Herpetosiphon gulosus: one gene and its partner. The protein of the gene in region 1 interacts with the protein of each later gene in a pairwise test. Links are inferred from orthologs where the notes say so. Each region holds a gene or a part of one and is shown in the gene's direction. Other genes may lie near its edges.

Evidence for each region.
Region 2: the proteins of ileS (region 1) and ABEB26_RS13395 interact in binary tests that used the Escherichia coli proteins (3 or more experiments, as listed by UniProt). The link is inferred for Herpetosiphon gulosus from one-to-one orthologs.

The regions. Positions count from the first base shown.
Region 1 is NZ_BAABRU010000005.1:293,513-297,557, forward strand. Bases 149-3,869 are described here. They hold ileS (isoleucine--tRNA ligase), read left to right. Parts: upstream 149-483; coding sequence 484-3,669; downstream 3,670-3,869. Other genes in these bases: ABEB26_RS08825 (DUF952 domain-containing protein), read left to right, coding at 3,745-3,869. Also shown: more of ABEB26_RS08825, read left to right, coding at 3,870-4,045. UniProt on the Escherichia coli protein: Catalyzes the attachment of isoleucine to tRNA(Ile). As IleRS can inadvertently accommodate and process structurally similar amino acids such as valine, to avoid such errors it has two additional distinct tRNA(Ile)-dependent editing activities.
Region 2 is NZ_BAABRU010000009.1:23,116-26,258, forward strand. What follows is about bases 186-3,004. They hold ABEB26_RS13395 (sugar ABC transporter substrate-binding protein), read left to right. Parts: upstream 186-1,000; coding sequence 1,001-2,008; downstream 2,009-3,004. Other genes in these bases: ABEB26_RS13390 (S8 family peptidase), read right to left, coding at 186-552; ABEB26_RS13400 (hypothetical protein), read left to right, coding at 2,110-3,004. Also shown: more of ABEB26_RS13390, read right to left, coding at 1-185; more of ABEB26_RS13400, read left to right, coding at 3,005-3,143. UniProt on the Escherichia coli protein: Part of the ABC transporter complex RbsABC involved in ribose import. Binds ribose. Also serves as the primary chemoreceptor for chemotaxis.

The DNA.
Region 1 (4,045 bases):
TTGGGGATCAGGGATCAGTTAAATTAACTGACTACTGAATTCTGACCTCTGGCCCCTGAATCCTGACCCCTACCACCCTCTGCGTTAAACTTGCTCTATGCTCTTTGTTCTATGTTCTTTCCTCCCTCATAATTCATACTTTAGTCCTTTGACGGCTGACTTTTAAGTATGGTACAATCGGGTCACAGGCGTTGACGGAGCCGAGTAGTTGGGCTAAATCCTGAATCAGCGAGCGTGCAAATGGTGTAAGGCACGTATCAGCAACCCCAACCAAAATCTCTCCTGAGCTGAACGCTGAACCCTTTGGCAGTAAGCGAACCGGATATCCCCCGTTATCGGGATGACGTTGTGATGGCAACGGCTTAAAGTGGGTAGTTCGTGCAAACGACTATCAAGCAGGGTGGTACCGCGAGGTCTTTTTGATAACCTCGTCCCAGCAGTGTGGGGCGGGGCTTTGTGTTTTTAGTCAACGAGGAGTCAACAATGGCGTTTGCAGCAGTTGATCCCAAGGTGTCGTTTCCGACGCTTGAGGATGAGATCGCCGCTTGGTGGGAAGCCCATGGCATCGTCAAAAAGACGCTTGACCATGGTGATGCTTCGCGTCCGTTTGTCTTTTTTGAAGGGCCACCTACGGCTAATGGTCGCCCGGGGATTCACCACGTCGAGGCTCGTTCGTCTAAAGATATTATGGTGCGCTTCAACCGCATGCTTGGTAAAAAGGTCATCGGCGCTCGCGGTGGCTGGGATACCCACGGCTTGCCAGTTGAACTGGAAGTTGAAAAGAAATTAGGCTTCGCGGGCAAGCCCGACATCGAAAAATATGGCATCACCGAATTTAACGCTGCTTGTCGTCAATCAGTTTGGGATTACATCCAAGAATGGGAAAAACTGACCCAGCGGATCGCCTTCTGGATCGATCTTGAAGATCCCTATATCACGTATGATAACAAATATATCGAGTCGTTGTGGTGGATCTTCAAGCAATTGCACGAGCGTGAATTGCTGTATCGTGATTATAAAGTGACGATGCATTGCCCACGCTGTGGGACATCGCTCTCGGATCACGAGGTAGCTCAAGGCTACCAAGATAACACTGACGATCCATCGGTGTGGGTACGTTTTCGACATACGTCTAGTGACCATGCTTTAGATGCTCAAGTTGCCGATGCCGCCTTCTTGGCATGGACGACGACACCTTGGACCTTGCCGGCTAACGCTGGTTTGGCGGTTAATCCTGAGGCAACGTATGTGCTGGCTGAGCACGAAGGTCAGCGCTATATCTTGGCCGAGGCTTTGGTTGGCGCGGTGTTGGGCGAAACTGCCACCACACTCGCCAGCTTTGTTGGAGCCGATCTGCGTGGCTTGCGCTATACACCGCTATTTCCAGGGGTTGGCGATAATGGCGCAGCAATCGATTTGAGCAGTGCCCATCGGGTGGTTGCCGATGAGTTCGTGTCGTTGGAAGATGGTACGGGCATCGTGCACATCGCGCCAGCTTATGGCGACTTGGAAATTGGCCGTAAGTATGGCTTGCCAACCTTGTTCTCGGTTGATTTAGCGGGCAAAGTACTGAGCAGCTTTGAAAGCTTTGGCTTTGCAGGCATGTTCTTCAAAGAAGCTGATCCCAAAATCACGCGCTATTTGAAAGAACAAGGCTTATTGTTCAAATCAGGGCGGGTGCTGCACACCTATCCATTCTGTTGGCGCTGTAAAACGCCGTTGCTGTTCTATGCCAAGCAATCGTGGTATATCCGCACGACGGCCTTGAAGCAACAGTTGATCGCCAACAACAAAAAGATCAATTGGGTGCCTGAGCACATCCAAGCTGGGCGCTTTGGCAATTGGCTCGAAAATAACATCGACTGGGCGATCAGCCGTGAGCGCTATTGGGGCACGCCGCTGCCAGTCTGGGCCTGCGATAATTGTCAACATATCGATGTGCTTGGTTCGTTGGCGGAGCTTGGCGAACGTTGGGGCCAAGATACTGCCAATCTGGATATGCACCGCCCATTTGTTGATGCGCCTACGTGGTCATGCCCTGAGTGCGAAGCTGGTACGATGCAGCGCATTCCTGATGTAGCCGATTGTTGGTTTGATTCAGGTGCGATGCCCGTTGCACAGTGGCATTATCCATTTGAAAATCAAGAATTATTCGAAGTTGCCGGCCAAGCCGATTTTATCTCGGAAGCAATCGACCAAACCCGTGGTTGGTTCTACACCTTGCACGCGGTTTCGACCTTGCTCTTCGATCGTCCAGCCTACAAGAATGTGATCTGTTTGGGGCACTTGTTGGATGGCAAAGGCGAGAAGATGTCCAAATCCAAGGGCAACATCGTTTCGCCATGGGAAATGGTCGAGAAGTATGGTGCTGATGCGGTGCGCTGGTATATGTTTGCTGCTGGTCAGCCTTACAACCCACGCCGTTTCTCAGCCGATTTGGTCAGCGAATCGTTGCGTCAGTTCTTGTTGACCTTGTGGAATACCTATAGCTTTTTCACAACCTACGCCAATGTTGATGGTTGGACACCTGAATTGGCGCAAGGCGATTTGGCAGCGATCGATCGTTGGGCCATGGCACGACTCAACGCTTTGGTGCGCGATGTGCGTAATGATCTGAGCAATTACGATATGAATACGCCAGCCAAGCGGCTCGAACAATTCGTTGATGAGCTTTCAAACTGGTATGTGCGGCGTAATCGGCGGCGTTTCTGGGGCAGCGAGATGAACGGCGATAAGCAAGCTGCCTATTCAACCTTGTACACCTGTTTGGTGACGATCTCCAAACTGATGGCTCCATTCACGCCATTTGTGGCCGAATCGTTGTATCAAAATCTGGTGCGCAGCTACGACCAAACTGCCGCCGAAAGTGTGCATATGGCGCTGTATCCCGAAGCCAATTTGGCAGTGATCGATGAAGAATTGATCCGTAAAACCGACTTGTTGCTCAAGGCCGTGAGCTTGGGCCGTGCCGCTCGCAAGAACGCTGGGATGCGCGTGCGTCAACCACTCAGCGAAGTGTTGGTGCGCTTGCCACGCGGCGAGCAACTTGACGAACTGAGCGCTGAACTGAGCGACGAACTCAATATCAAGTCGGTGCGCTGGCTTGGCGTGGGCGATGGCTTGGTCAGCTATCGTTTCAAGCCCAATTTGCGCTCAGTGGGCAAAAAGTTTGGCAAACTGGTTCCAGCCTTGCGTGAAGTATTGGCGAATCTCAGCAGCGAGCAAGCCGCCGATGCTGCGCATAAAGTTGAAACTGGGGCTAGCTTCGAGGTTGCAGTTGAAGGTGAGACATTAACCCTCGCCGCTGACGATGTATTGATGGAAGCCTCATCGCCCGAAGGCTACGCCGTTGCTGAAGGTGAGGGCTTGTTGGTAGCGTTGGTTACGACGCTGACTGACGAATTGCTGCGCGAAGGCATCGCCCGCGAAATCGTGCGCAACCTTAACGATGCTCGCAAGGCCGCAGATCTCGCGATCACCGATAAGATCAACGCAACTTTGGGGACTGAAGTTGATTTGGCGGCAGTCGTGGCTGAATATGCCGAGTATATCAAGGCCGAAACTTTGTGTGAGGTGTTGAGCGTTGGCGATGCTAACGATAACCATCACACCAGCAGTATGGAATTGGAACAAGGCAAACTTAGCCTCGGCATTAGCAAAATCGGCTAATCCGAGTACAATCAATGCGGCGCATACAGGCTGTGTATGCGCCGCATTGATTCATTGTTTGCTAGAGGAATGTCCATGTTGTTGCACATTATTTCTCCCACCGAGTGGCAGCAAGCCGTCGCTGCTGGTGAATATCGCCCAGCTTCGCTGGCTGAAGAAGGCTTTATTCATTGTTCGACTCCTGAGCAATTACTAACTCCCGCCAATTCGTTTTATCGTGGCCAAGCCAATTTACAATTATTATGTATCGATCCAGCGCAGCTCCACGCCAAACTGGTCTATGAAGATTGCTACGAGACTGGCATGCAATTTCCCCATATCTATGGGCCGCTCAATCTTGATGCCGTTTATAAGATCGTGGAATTTCCGGTTAATC
Region 2 (3,143 bases), on another replicon or contig:
GTAGCCAGCGACAATTTTGGCATCCAAATCAGGGTGAGTGCTTTGAATCCCAGTGTCAACAACCGCAACGACAACGCTGCTGCTACCGCGAGTAATATCCCAACCAGTGTATGCTTGGGTTACACCCCATGCCCATTGTGAGCTACGACCTGGGTCGTTGGGAGTGTAGGTTGAAGTATAGATAAAGTTGGGTTCGGCATATTCAATGTTGCCATCTTTGAGCAAGCTTTCAACCATGGCTTGGCGCATCGCCAAACTATCGTTGCTCTTCAAGCTAGCAAATTCGACGACTTCAGCGTCAAGCGCTTCGATCCGATCGATTTGCACTGCGCCCAAGGCACTCAAGGTGTTGGCGCGGCTGGCTTTTGAGGTTGAATTCTTGAATTTGATGACAAATTGTCCAGGAACAGCAGGGGCATTGAGGTCGAGACCAACGGCATCGCCAATATCGACGGGTTTTTCTACATCGCGTGACTGGGCGAACGATGAATTTGAGCCAGCAAACGCACTAACCGCCAAGATCAACATGCTCGAAACAAACAGACGCTTCAAAGTTGCCTCCTCAACATGTGGGTTGATTTTAACCAAAATCGTGCAGTACCAAACCAACAGCGGCTGTACCTACACCTTTACACATCGTTGTCATGAAGGATCGGTGAGGCCGATGATCCTGATGTTGCGTCCTCCTTTTACGCAGTCAGCAAACGAACCTAACAACACTATCAAGCTCCGTATCAGTGGATTAGTTATATATTAAAGGATCTTAACCGATTTGTCAAAAAAATTTAATAACCTTTATGCAGATATGTTAAAAAGCGCTTAAACGGGTTTAAGCATACTCCTAGAGCAGGATGGGACTATTGAGGCTAGACACAAATGCTACAATTGCGATAGTTAACTTGCTCGTAAATTTTGACGAATTTAATCAAGATTAATGTGAGAACACAGCAATTTCGTCTCAAGCCTTCGTCGTGTTCCCCATGTGCAAAAGGATCATCCAATGGAAAAGCCAACCAACAAGCCGCAAGTTCTGGTAAACTCCGTCGGATATTCCCGCCGTGACTTCCTCCGTTTCAGTGCGTTTACCACTGTCGGGCTACTCGCTGGCTGTGGAACAACCAGTGCTACCCCCGTTAGCACCGCTACCCCAACTAAACCCAAAATTGGACTCGTCATGAAATCGTTGAGCAACGAGTTTTTCCAACAAATGCAAGCTGGCGCTGAAGAATATGCCCGCCAAAATGCAACCCGCTTTGATTTCACTGCCACTGGCATTAACGATGAGCGCGATTTCGCCACCCAAATTGCTTCCTTCGAGCGCTTGGTTAATGAGCAATATGCTGTGATTGTGTTGGCTCCCGCCGATTCGATTGCCTTGGTTGCTCCAGTTGCCAAAGCCGTCAAAGCAGGCATCGTGGTGATCAACATCGATGTTGCGCTCGATGAAGCAACCAAAAAAGCCGCTGGCATCGATCTAGCCTTTTTTGGCCCCGATAACCGCGCCGGAGCCAAAATGTCGGGCGATGTGCTGGCCAAAGCCTTAGGCACAGGCGGCAAAGTCGCCGTGCTCGAAGGCAATCCAGAGGCCGATAATGCCGTCCAACGCCGCCTAGGCTTTGATGATGCTATTGCCGATGGCAGCTTAAATTTAGTTGTTGCTGAAAGTGGTCACTGGGAAACCAGCGAAGGTCAAAGCATCACCGCCGCCTGGCTCAAAAAGTACCCCGACCTGCAAGGAATCATGTGCGCCAACGATTCAATGGCTTTTGGGGCAGTCCAAGCGCTCGAAGCTGCCAATATGCTCGATAAAATCAAAGTCGTGGGCTTTGATAATATTCCTGCTGTGCAACCGTTGATCAAAGATGGTAAAATGCTGGCGACCGTCGAACAATACGGTGCTCAAATGGCAGCGATCGGTATGGACTACGGCTATCGCACCCTCAAAGGCGAGAAATTTAGCGGCTGGATTCGCACCGAGCTAAAATTAATCACCAAAGATAATCTCTAGACAATTAGTTATTCAGGTTTATTTGCTTGCAATGAAACTCCAAGTTTAGCACTTGGAGTTTCGTTATGGCTGCAATTAAATGAATTATGAGGAGAAGACAAATGTTCAAGCGTTGGTTTTTAATCATGGCGTTGCTCTTAGCAGGCTGTAGTCAAACGACAACTCCTAATCCAACTCAAACCGAGGCTGTCAGCACACTCGAGGGCTACGCAATTGCAATTCCTGAATCGTATAAAACTCATATTTTTGGATTGGATGATCGCTATCCAATAGGAAGTAATTCGGCAACTGATGAGCTTTTAACCACTTGGATAAAAAAGCAACCATATACCAATATTATTGGGCGTGACGTTTTTATAAGTGATCGCCCATTTGAGACTGTTTATCAAATCGTGGCCCAAGATCTCAATCGCTTCGATTGGAAAATGCTTACTAGTTATAATGAAGGCTATGTTCAGCTGGTTTATACTAAAGTTTTTGATGGAACAACTGTCGCTTTAGATACACTAATTATTGCCGGGAATGCCAAAGATCAACCATCAAAGGTTTTATTGATTCAAACCTTAACCACTGATATTCCAACAAAACCAACCCCAACTGTCAAACCAACTCAATCCTCAACGACATCAACTCGAACAATCGAAGGCTACGAAGTTGCAATTCCCGAGTCATATGACATTCCAACATGGGGTGACGCTTATGCGTTTGGCTCTGATGAAAAAATTGATCAATTATTAATAAATTGGCATGCAGCAGAACCCTATACGAATATTCTAGGCCGAAACGTGTTAACTAGTACAGATCGCCTTAGCTTAGTATATGCAACTATTAGCTCAAATCTTAATAATCGCGAATGGGAGCGGATTAGCAGCCAAGGTGATGATCGCTATTCGCATATTGTTTATAGTAAAACCATTGATCAAACACCAGTTGCTCTAGCAATGATCACAATGCAGGTTAATACTGATCAAGTTTTGGTAATCCAAACATTAACGACTGATATTCCTGAAAAACCAGAACCAACAACAATACCAGTACCTAGAATTATTATGCCTGAAGGCTCAGTTAATTATGCAACTGAAGATCCTACATTAACTGAATATTATGCTATTTTGCAGCAAGCAATCGCAATAGA